DNA from 2 places in the Clostridium kluyveri DSM 555 genome. Region 1 is predicted to be linked to the other one. Evidence: riboswitches for the same ligand, from Rfam matches in the RefSeq annotation. Region 1 holds a riboswitch; the other holds the start of a gene.
What was found. A riboswitch is a leader RNA that binds a small molecule or an ion and turns the genes downstream of it on or off. The one in region 1 is predicted to bind cyclic di-GMP.
Positions count from the first base shown of each region.

Region 2: another riboswitch for cyclic di-GMP. It lies ahead of CKL_RS18725 (sigma-70 family RNA polymerase sigma factor); the one in region 1 lies ahead of CKL_RS17105 (hypothetical protein).

Region 1 covers NC_009706.1:3,558,724-3,564,937, reverse strand. The annotation lists gene CKL_RS17115 (electron transfer flavoprotein subunit alpha/FixB family protein) at 1-999, shown strand; gene CKL_RS17110 (FAD-binding oxidoreductase) at 1,023-2,429, shown strand; cyclic di-GMP riboswitch class I at 2,540-2,629, shown strand; gene CKL_RS17105 (hypothetical protein) at 2,781-3,113, shown strand; gene CKL_RS17100 (ketoacyl-ACP synthase III) at 3,183-4,169, shown strand; gene CKL_RS17095 (ABC transporter permease) at 4,312-5,445, opposite strand; gene CKL_RS17090 (ABC transporter ATP-binding protein) at 5,442-6,214, opposite strand, start outside.
Region 2 covers NC_009706.1:3,895,676-3,901,889, reverse strand. The annotation lists gene CKL_RS18765 (sensor histidine kinase) at 1-181, shown strand, start outside; gene CKL_RS18760 (ABC transporter ATP-binding protein) at 309-1,244, shown strand; gene CKL_RS18755 (ABC transporter permease) at 1,228-2,022, shown strand; gene CKL_RS18750 (ABC transporter permease) at 2,038-2,862, shown strand; gene CKL_RS18745 (hypothetical protein) at 2,859-3,320, shown strand; gene CKL_RS18740 (hypothetical protein) at 3,337-3,600, shown strand; gene CKL_RS18735 (P-loop NTPase family protein) at 3,732-4,352, shown strand; gene CKL_RS20510 (GntR family transcriptional regulator) at 4,336-4,749, shown strand; cyclic di-GMP riboswitch class I at 4,719-4,805, shown strand; gene CKL_RS18725 (sigma-70 family RNA polymerase sigma factor) at 5,288-5,701, shown strand.

The sequences.
Region 1 (6,214 bases):
GTGGGTAAGGAATATAGTGGTATATTGGTATTTGCAGAACAAAAAAATGGACAAATTCATAAAGTCAGTTATGAACTTCTGGGAAAAGCAAGGCAGCTTTCTGATAAATTAAATGCTCCGGTGTACAGTGTTGTGTTAGGAGCAGATGGTATAGAGGCCGAAGAACTTATATATAGGGGAGCAGATAAGGTATTTTATATACAGGATGATATGTTTAATCTACCAGAAGAAGTAACCTATACAATTAACCTGAAGAATTTAATTAAAGATATCAAACCTGAAATTTTTTTGATTGGTGCCACTACCCTGGGAAGATCATTGGCACCTAGGCTGGCAGCGTCCTTAAATACGGGACTTACAGCAGATTGTACAGGTCTTGAAATCGATGAAGATAGAAAATTGGTTCAGATAAGACCGGCTTTTAGCGAAAATATACTGGCTCATATAAAAACATACACATATCCCCAGATGGCTACAGTGAGATATAAAGAATTTGACGAGGGCACAAGAGATGCTAAAAGGCAGGGAGATATTTTAAAGGTAGAGGCTTTAAGACTCGAAAATGAACTGGTAAAAGTGATAACACAACTTAGATCCCAGGAAATTAATATATCTGATGCAAATGTAGTAGTGGCAGCGGGTAAAGGATTGAAAAAGGCAGAAGATATGGCTATGTTAAAGGAGTTAGCGGATTTGCTGGGAGGTGTAGTTGGAGCCAGCAGGGAAATAGTTGAAGAAGGGTTTATATCCAAGGACTTTCAAGTAGGATACAGCGGCAACAGGGTAAAACCTAAATTATATATAGCTTGTGGAATTTCAGGAGCACCGCAGCACCTTGCAGGAATGAAAGAATCGGGGTTTATTGTTGCAATCAATACAGATCCTTCAGCTCCTATATTTAATATAGCAGACTACGGAATAGTTGATGATATGTATAAGGTAATACCTGATTTGATAACTAAGATAAAAGAAAGCAGTTTAGAAACTATAAATTGTTAAATAATAAAGAAGAAGGGATAAAAATGAATACAGATTTAATTAAAAATTCACCCGAGAAGGTAGTTGAAAATTTAAAAGCAATTGTAGGAGAAGATTGGGTTACAAGTGATTTATCTAAGATGCAGAGGTATCTTTATGATGAAACTGAATCTTTACTTCGTCCTGAAGCATGTAAAGATTGTGTGGTGGTAAAACCGGCGTCCCCAGAGGAAATATCAAAAATATTAAAATATGCAAACAAGGAATTGTTGCCTGTAGTAGTTAGAGGGGGTGGAACAGGAGTAGTTGCAGGAGCCATACCCACACAGCCAAGTATTATTTTATCCATAGAAAGATTAAACAAAGTTGTGGAATTTGATGAAAAGAATATTATGATTACCATGGAAGCTGGAGCAACACTAGCACAATTATTAGAAGTATTAAGCAAAAATGGTAAGCTGTTTTTTCCAGTTCATCCGGGAGATGAAGGAGCACAAGTTGGAGGGATGGTGGCAGCAAATGCTGGAGGTACCAGGGCAGTAAAACATGGAATTATGAGAAATCATGTTAAGGCATTGGAAGTGGTTCTTGCTACAGGAGAAATCGTTACACTGGGTGGAAAGTTATTAAAGAATAATATGGGTTATGATCTGCTTCAACTTATGATAGGCGGAGAAGGAACCCTTGGAGTTATTACAAAAGTTACATTGAGATTATATGCTGCAAGTAAATATAATGGAACATTACTGGTTTCATTCAATAGCCAGAGAGAAGCTTGTGATGCAGTACCTGAAATACTACAGGAGGGAATTACACCTCTTGCCATTGAGTATATGGATAGGGTTATATGTGAAGAATCAGCCAAGCAGCTTGGAACTAAGTGGCCTGCAGTTAAAGGATCCGTGGACTTGATGTTTATACTTGACTATGCCAGCGAAGAGGATCTATATTCAAATAGTGAAAAATTAGTAGAAATATGTGAGAGACACAATTCTGTAGACAGCATTATAGCAGAAACTGAAAAAGAACAAAGGCATCTCTTGGAGATAAGAAGTAATGCATATGGTCCTTACAAAAATAATATAGCGGATATTATGGATGTAGCTGTACCACCTTCCTCTGTACCTGATTTTTTTGATGATGTAAAGAGGTTGACTAAAGAATATGACAATAAAATTGTTTCTCTCGGACATATAGGAGATGGAAATATTCACAATTTTATTATGGGTGATAATGGGAAACTACCTGCTAATTATGAAGAGCTTAAAGAAGCCATATATAAAACTGCTATAAAATATGGAGGAACGATAACTGCAGAACATGGAACTGGAAAACTGAGAAAAAAACATATGCCTCTTCAATTCAGTAAAAGGGAAATTGAAATTATGGAAGGAATTAAGAAAGTATTTGATCCAAATGGCATTTTAAATCAAGGAGATATGGTAGATTGAAGAAAAGTTTAATTAAATAATGAATAATCTTTTAAAAAATAAAAAATTAAGGTAAAGTTTAGATATTATTCTTGAAAATTCTAAAAATTACATGTAAAATTATGAATATATATTGATAATAGCACACTTATTGAAAAATAAGGTCGCAAAGCTATGGGTCTAAAGAAAAGTTATTTTTCTATGATTGCCAGGTTGCCAAAATTATAATTATAAGACTTTAATATGTGTATTTATACTTTTTTTGGTGCCTATGATATATAGGCACCTTTTAATTTTTGTTCAGGATGATAATTATTATTAATATATTATAATAATAGATTTAAATAAATGAAAGGACAGGTGTATTAAATTATGAAAAAACATGAAATTAATTTGGACAAGGGAAAAAAAGAATTGGGTGTAAAAGTATGGGGTATGTATGAAGAGAAAGATGCTAAAAGCTTCATAGAGGAATTCCAAAAAACAGCATCTGCTATACAACCTTCGGAGTATACATTATCTTTTGATTGCAAAGAATTAAAGGTTTCTACCCGAGATATGGTGCCAATGCTGGAAGGCTGCTTTAAAATGTATAAGGATTTAAATTTCAACAAAGTTATTATAAATGCGGGCAATAATGCAACTCTAAAGATGCAGTTCACAAGAATAGCTAGAAATGCAGGACTTGATGCAAAAATAATGTAATAATGTGTAGAGAAAATACAGGGTGAATTTTATAAACTTATATATTTTTGTTATTTAAGGAGGGCTAATATGGGTGTAAAATTGAGTTGTATTGATATCTGTCATGGTTCTAAAGTTGTTTCAAATGACTTTTATTTAAAGCACTTTGAGAAGCAAGGTAAGCATGTAAATCATTTGTTAGAGGATATAATGGGTAGAGATAAAAGATTTATGTTTGATGATGATGAAACAACCTTATCTTCAGCTTTAAAAGTATCCAAATCTGTACTAGTGAAGGCGGACTTGACCGGTAATGACATAGATATGATAATATGTTCTTCTATATTATCGGAATATATTGCACCTTCAATGTCAATTTTATTACATAAAGAGTTAAATGCAGGAAGAAATGTAATGTGTTTTGATATGAATGCCAATTGTGCTGGTATGACGGTTGCCCTAGAGCTTGCATCAAATTATTTAATATCCTCAAATAGAGCAAAAAAGGCCTTGATTGTGGGTTGTGATGATATGCATTCCTTGATTGATCCTAATAATGAACTTTGTTATGGCAATTATGGACATGCTGCTTGTGCGATAGTTCTAGAAAAAGTAAATGAGAATTGTGGAATACTTGATGAGGAGTATTATATAAATACAGAAGAAAGTGAAAATATTATGTGTCCACGGAATGGATTTTCCAGTTTTTTTAAATCAAAAAATGTAGATGAGTTTTCTTTCAAATGGCTTCCCTTTGATGGAGGAGCTTGCGTTTACCCTGCAGCTGAAATTATGACTAGAATGTTAAAGAAAAAAGGATTAACTCAAGAAGATATCAGTATGTTTTGTTTTTCACAGTTTGCATTTTCAAATATAGAACATATAAGAGAGCTTATGAATATAGATGAAGACAAGAGTGTCTATGTAGGGGACAGATATGGATATACTAGTACAAGCAGTCCCTTTATAGCATTATATGAAGCTATAGAACAAGGAAAGGTTAAAAGAGGAGATTATGTAGTGTTCTGGACTATTGGCAGCGGTTCTCAAAGTATAGTTATGCTTTACAAATATTAAAAATATATAAATTTATTAAATTCTTCTAGGATTCAGGTAAGTTTGCTATAGAGAATGGTTTTTATCTGAATCTTAGAACAATTTTAAAGGAATGCAGCAATATGAGTATCATAACTTTGAAGAATATAAAAATGATGTAATATTATTCCAATGTCTTATTGAATTTAATCACTGTTAAACCTATAATGATAATGATTAACAGACTTAAAGATAATATGGGACCTATAATATATGACAAATTTACTCCTTTTACTATTATAGCCCTTAAAATTTGAAGAAAATAAGTTAGTGGCAGAACACAGCTTATGAGATAGATTATCTTGGGCATAGCTTCTCTTGGAAACATAAACCCTGACAGCAGTACGCTGGGAAGTAAAAGTGCCAAAGAAGCCTGCATTGCCTGTAGTTGAGTTTTGGCAACAGTGGAAATAAACATACCTATGGCTAGAGAACATATTAAAAATAAGGTTCCAAGTATCATAAATAGTGTCACACTTCCTTTTATGACTATGCCAAACAGTAAATTACCTAAAATCAATACAGTCACCATATTTAAAAAGCCAATTATTGTGTATGGCACCAATTTCCCCATTATGAGTTCAAAGGGAGTAATAGGTGTCATAATAAGCTGTTCAATAGTACCTTTTTCCCGTTCACGTACCATTGCAAAGGAAGTTAATATAACAGTAATGTTTTGAAGAATTAGTCCCATAACACCAGGTACATTGAATTTACTGCTTTCCAGGGTAGGGTTATAAAGTAGTAGAGGTCTTATATTTATTCCTGCGCTTGTTGGTATATTACTTGCAGATTTTTTAAACTCTACTTTCTTCATTTTAGTGGAATAGTTATTTCCTATAAGTATGGAATATGACATGGCAGTTCTTGCTATAGTGGGGTCAGAGCCATCTACCAACACTTGAACACTGGCTGTTTCATTTCTATTTAATTTCTTGGAATAGTCAGGGGGTATTACAATTCCTACTTTTACTTTTCCCATGTCAATATATTTTTCCACCTCATTGTATGAATCTGCGGAACCATAGAGCTTGAAATAGTATGAATTTATAAATGCATTTACAAGTTGCCTGCTTTCTAAAGTTTTGCTGCCGTCATATATTATGAGATTTACATTATTTACATCTGTATTTGCTGCAAATCCAAATAAAAGCAGCATCATTATTGGCATTATAAGAGCTATAATAAGGCTTGGCTTATCTCTTTTTATATGGATAAATTCCTTTTTTGTAACTGTGATTAGTCTTTTGAGTTTCAATTTTTATGCCCTCCTTTTTCATTTTTTATTTGTTTCAATTGGGTAAAGGAGGACACTATTTCTCTATTTGAAAGTTCTTTAACGTATTTAATAAATATATCCTCTAAGTTTTCTATATTATTTTTTTTGTATAAATTTTCAGGGGTATCTATGGTTATAAGTCTGCTGTTAAATATAAAACCTATTATATCGCAAATAGAGGCTTCATCCATGTAATGGGTAGTTACTAGTACGGTGATTCCATCTGATACCAGATTACTTATTGTATACCAGAATTCTCTTCTTGAAACCGGGTCCACTCCTGCAGTAGGTTCATCTAAAATCAGGAGGCTTGGATTATGTATTAAAGAGCATCCAAGTGCCAGTCTCTGTTTCCATCCCCCGGAGAGTGTTTTTGCCAGATTTTTTTCTTTTCCTGTGAGATTTGCCATGTGGATAAGTTCTTTTTTTCTTATATCGAGTTTTTCTCTGGGGATCATATATATATTCCCATAAAAATCTAAGTTTTCCTCTACAGTAAGATCTTCATAAAGGCTGAACTTTTGAGACATATATCCTATATTTTGTTTTATCTTTTCAGAATCTTTAATAAGATCATATCCTAAAACTGAACCTTCCCCTGAAGTAGGTTTTAAAACCCCGCATATCATCCTTATAGTTGTGGATTTTCCAGAACCATTTGGCCCTAAAAGACCAAATATTTTTCCCTTTGGAATAGAAAAAGACAGATTATCCACAGCTGTAAAATTTCCAAATTTTTTTGTAAGAT
Region 2 (6,214 bases), 340 kb from region 1:
GGATCTGCCGCACATCTTTGAGCGGTTATACAAATGTGATAAAGGCCGCTCTGATAAGGGAAGCGGATTGGGACTGTCCATTGTCCGGCAGATGGTCGAAAAAATGGACGGTAAGATTACCGCCCAAAGTGAACCAAACCGATATACAGCGTTTATCGTTGGCTTCTCAGTAAAAAATTGAGTGAATCCCTGTCTGTGGGCAGGGATTTTTTTTCTGCCAAAATTGCAAGGTTAATGCAAGGTTAATGCAAGGTTAATGCAAGCTTGGCGTGTTACACTGGTTTCAGTAAGAAAAGGAGGTTCTGAGATTGAGTGATATAATCATTGAAACAAAAAATCTTACCAAACAATATGGCGCGCAGAATGGCGCGCAGAAAAGCGTTGCCAACCTGAGTATTCATGTAAAAAAGGGTCGTATTTATGGGTTGCTCGGACGAAACGGTGCCGGAAAAACCACGACGATGAAAATGCTGCTAGGCCTGACGCAGCCGACCTCGGGAGAGGTGAAAATTTTCGGTAAAAGCATTCGTGGAAATGAGAAAAAAATCCTGCCACGTGTCGGCAACCTCATTGAGTCGCCGGGCTTTTACCCAAATCTGACCGGCACGGAAAACCTGAATATCTTTGCCCGACTCCGGGGTGTTTCCAAGCGCAACGCTGTTTCCAGCGCATTGGAAGTTGTCGGGCTGCCGTACGGCGATAAAAAACTGTTTTCACAATACTCACTCGGTATGAAGCAGCGTCTGGCCATCGCGCTTGCCATCATGCACGACCCGGAACTGCTGATTCTGGACGAGCCGATCAACGGGCTTGACCCCATCGGCATTGCGGAAGTCCGTTCGTTCATCCGGGAGCTGTGCGACGCGAGAGGAAAAACCATTTTGATTTCCAGCCACATTCTTTCGGAAATATCCCTGCTGGCGGACGATATCGGCATCATCGACCATGGGGCTCTGCTGGAGGAAGAAAGTCTTTCTGAATTAGAAGAAAAAAACAGTAAGTATGTTCATTTCATCGTCTCCGACACGGCACAGGCGTCCAGAATCATGGAGCGAAGCTTTGGGACGAATAACTTTACGGTGGAAAATGACCGCAGTCTGCGCCTGTACGATACGAATTTGCCGGTGACGGCGCTCACCCGCGCTTTTATTGAGAGTGGATTGGAGGTCGCGGAAGCCCATACTTGCGAGGATACGCTGGAGGACTACTTCAAGCGCGTGACCGGGGGTGAGGGCATTGCATAACCTGATCCTCTGTGAATTTCAAAAGTTCAAACGGCGTCCCATGTTTCTGCTGGCGACACTGGCGGCATTCATTTTTCCGATTGTGATGACAGCGCTGTACTGGAACACCCCAACGCAGCCGGATTTTGACAATCTATTTTCGGGAATTGTTGACTACGGAGATTTCCTTCTGCTGCTTCCCATTTTGGTGGTAATCTCTACTTCGCTGTTTTTTACGGAGCAGGACAGCGACACGTTAAAAAACCTTGCGACGATCCCGGTCTCAAGAGAAAGGCTTGTGCTGGCGAAAATCAGCGTCATGGCGATTGTCGCCGTGGCCTATTCCCTCGGCGGATTTCTAGCCAGTGCAGTGTGCGCAAAGCTGCTGGGCATGGCTCTTATCAATATGGGGCAGAAATTTTTTCTCAGCATTTTGCTTGGGATTATGCTCCTGACAGCAGCTCTCCCATGCGTGGTGTTAGTGGTGTGGTTCAATAAGAACAACCTGATTTCCATTGTCATCACCCTGTTTTATACGATTGTCAACTACGTCGTCCACTTTACGGACGCAGGCATGCTGACACCTGTCGGCGTGAATATCGGGACTGTGCTGCCCATCCCGCTGATCAACCGCTGGATCTATCAGTTTTACGATCCGGGGAAAGGTTCAGCATCGGAATTTTATGAAACCATGCGGCCCTACTTCGTTTCCACCCCCGTCTGCCTTATAATCCTTGTGGTGATGGCGGTTGTGTTTACCGCGCTGATGATACGAATTTACAACCAGCGCGAACTATAGAAAGGAGGCGTGACGATGAATTTGATTCGCACAGAATTTCAAAAACTGAAACGGTACAGCATCATCCTCGTCGGCATCATCGGTGTAACCTGTTCTCCTATCATTTCAATTGCGATGCAGAACATGATGTCGGACGACGCCAAGACCGTTTTGAACTATACATTTCCTGATTTACTTAACAGCACCATCTGGAACAACATGACAATCTTTTTCCCTATGATTCTCGCCCTGATCGGCGGCTATATGATCAACCGGGAATACACGGATGACACCCTCAAGAATCTGCTGACCGTTCCCGTCAGCTTCCCGCGCCTTATGGCTGGCAAGCTGACCGCCCTCGGTGTGGTTGCGTTGCTGCTCGGCCTTTATAATGCATTCATTACAAGTATCGTCGGACTGATCTGCTGCCCGGAAAACATGTCGCTCTCCGTCATTGTATCGGGAAGCATCCAGATTATCGGTATGGCCCTCTTTACCTGTATTGGAGAATTCCCTCTGATCGCCCTTTGTGGGCGCAGACAGGACGCTTTCCGGGGCGGAGCCGTGGTTGCGTTCCTTCTCGGATACATTACGATTTACTTTAAGAATCCCGTGATCCGCAACCTGTGGCCGTTGTCAGCCGGGCTCAGTATCGTGGGGTTTGGCGGCGAAGGTTTTGTGTCCGATACCGCAGGCAGCTATGCTTCCACGCAGAACACTTTTATTGGCATCTGCGTAATCTTAGCAATGATAATACTGACAGGAATCATCATCCATATTCCGAGCAAAGATGCAGCTGCAGCCGCTTCCTTAAAGAAAGGCGGTCACGGCAGGCAAAACCGACAGGAGGCTTATAAGTGAAAAAATACATTCTCTTCTTAATGATCGCGTGCTGCTTCGTTTTCGTACTGACAGGCTGCACAAAAGATGAAATTGTCAATCATTATAACGAGGCTTTGCAGGAGGCCGGGGACGATAACCTGACGAAAGACAGCAAATTGCAGGGAAAGCGCAGCTTCGGCTCCGACAGCTATGTCGGAAACTATTCCGCTGATTATGACAGCTTCACGGGAACGGAAACCCTCTTTGGCGGAACGGCGCTGGAACGAAACGACGGAAATGAAATCAAAGTCACCTGCACACTCAACATCACGGATGGGACTGCAAAGGTTGTTTTTAAGTCAGGGACGGATGACCCTCAGGTGCTGATCGAAAGCAGCGGCGATTATTCTGAAACAATTGAGCTGCCATCTGCCAGCAACTATATTGCCGTTGAGGGCGATGGCTTCACCGGCTCTGTAGAACTGGAAATCAAATAAAAGGAGTTAAAAAACCATGAAAAATAAAATTCTAAGTATCATTGCCTTTATAACGATCTTTGTCCCCATTACGATCCTCTTTGTGTGGAAGCCGTCCGACCCGAACGCGACAGGTATCGTGATCGGTTACTTCATCTTCATCGCGCTCAGCTTTATTTATTCACTGTTTCTGTTTGCCAAAAAGCATTTGAGAGATATTTATACCAAAATTGCTCTTGGCCTGAACGCGGTGTACCTTGTGGGTATTCTGGCTTTTGTCGTGATTCCGCGTCTTATCTAAGATTGTCAGAAAAAATAACACGGGATTATCTATGAAACTGAGCGTGTATATTTGCAGTCAGCAAATCATTGCTGTATACAGTAGTCCTTGGGCATATTAATTTTTCAGGAAAGGAGCATGAACATTGTAATATGAACCGTGATGTACTGCACTGTACCGGTCTCACGAAAATAGAGGCCGGGGAAACAATCTTTCATGATATCAGCTTTAATCTGCACTACGGGAAAATCATAGCCTGTACAGGAGCCGGAACCCACGCGCTAATACGGATTTTGATCGGCAAAGATGCCAATTACATAGGGAAGTTTCAAATCGACGGGTCTATGGGATATGTGCTGCTGTCGGACACAGTCCCACTGGAGCAGACCCCCTTACAGGTCTTACAGAAAGCAAATGCAAAGCACGAAACTGACAATATGCTAACCGGTATGCTGTTGATTGCCGGGCTGGATGGTAAGGAGAACATGCTATGCAGCGAACTGACATCAGGCGAGATCCGCAGACTGCTGGTGATACGAGAAATCCTGAAAGCTCCTGATTTATTGGTTCTGGAGGATATGTTTACAGATGCTTCAGCGTATGATCAAAAAATCATAAAGAGAATGCTCATTGAGGTTAACGCATACATAGCCGTGCTTCTAACCGCGTCCTCCGCAGAGCGTATGCGCGGACTTACTGATCAGGTTATAAATCTGGATACCGGTCAAATGAAGCTGGAAGAGGATGGGCAGCATAATGAATTTCGACAGTAAAATTCCCATCTATCTTCAATTACATAATCACTTTCAAAAATTGATTTTATCCGGTGAATTGGCACCGGGTATGCCAATTCCTTCGTTTAGAAAAATAGCGTCCGAAGCACAGGTCAACACAAATACCGTACAGCGCGCCATGATTTCTTTGGTTCATGAAGGTTTGGTGGGGAAGGAAACAGGAAAAGGTTACTCGGTGATTAAGGATCAGGAAAAAATCATGTACCGGCGTCAGGAACTGGTTCAGTATACAACCAAGCAGTTCCTGCATGCAATGAAAGCACTTGGATATGACAGGCAGCAGATCATTGAAGTGGTATTTCAATATTCCAATGACAACTCTGATTATGGTTTTGAAAATAGAATTCCGACAAAGGGCAAACTTGCCGAAAGGTAAGGACGCAAAGCCGAGGGTCTAAAGTGCGAGAGCATTATGACAGTCTGGCTGCCGTAAAGGATTGCGTATGAAACCTGCCCTTTTGCGGCAGGTTTTTTTCATAATAAATGAAAGGCGCTACCCGCCAACAAAAAAAACGTGAGTTTGGCGGGTCTATCTTAATGCCTGAATAAGCATATCGTAACCCTCCAAGCTCACCAGTTTGGAGGGTTTTCAATGTGTATTCAATATGCCTTGAACTTAAGGCGACCACTGCTCAGCAGCGGTCGGGCGTGATGAAGCGGACATCTATCTCCTACATACAGCTATAATCGGTAACTTGTCAAAAAAAGGCTATGCTGCGCATGGGCGCAGAGCGGTCACAAACACGAACTAACAGAACGTGTTAAATACGAACATATCTACAAGAGTGTATCAACGGACGACTATGTCCGCTGGTGCGCTCTTTTTGCGTTTTTAGGAGATATTCCTCGTTGTAGATCACCGCCTTCTTGTCCTTCGTTTTCAACAAAATTTTGAAAATCAGGAGGACAAACATATGTCAGAGAATAAAAAATATACCATTATTGTAAAAAGGCAGCGTGTGGAGGTCAGCGAAGCCGTCTACCGTGCCTATCATAAAGAGCGTGAAGCGGAGCGCTATCAGAACAAGCTGATTCGCCAGAATGAGCTGTCGCTGGAGCGGTTCCATGAGGATGGTGTTAACATTGATTACCTCATAGTCCGTGTTCAGCCGGACATAGTGGACAAGCTCATACATCAGGAGCAGCTGGAGTCACTGTGGGCTGCTCTTGACATCTTGCCGGAGGATGAACGCTCTCTCATTGACGAAATATTCTTCAATGAGAGAAGTGAGTCACAAGTTGCCAAAAGCATTGGTATTAACCAATCTACGGTCAATCGCAGGCTCTCAAAGGTTTTATCCAAGCTAAAAAATTTGATGGAAATTTAGTCTTTTGGCGCATCGCCCCCCTCACTTTTTCCTTTATAGAAGTGAGGGGGATTTTTATCTCTCTCGTGTTCCTTGAAAAACACCGAGCCATTCGGTCATATCCAGCAGCTTAAATACGTTAGCTGTTCAGCTCCGATGAGGGGAAAGCGGCTTTGGAGGACACGCCAAGACCACCTGCGGATAGGCCAGAGCTATCCGTCAAACCGATAGCATCAAAGGTGCCAAGCGAGAAATGTCCGTCCGAGAAGCAATCCGTGGTGGATTGCCCCGCCATGACCCGAACAGCCTACAATGATACTTCTGCATAGCCACAGACATCGCAATGGGTGCAGCCGCCGGAGAACCCGGCGGGGGTGAGAGTCCCATGACAGCCATATGCCACGCTTGCGTGACGTTAACCACTGGCTGGTTTAAGCTGGCTGCCCAAAGGACGGAATCGTCCTTAACCGCAGGCATTCTGCCTGTGGTGTTCTGCTTCGGGAAGTAGTGTCGAATAGAAGCAGCAGAAAACGA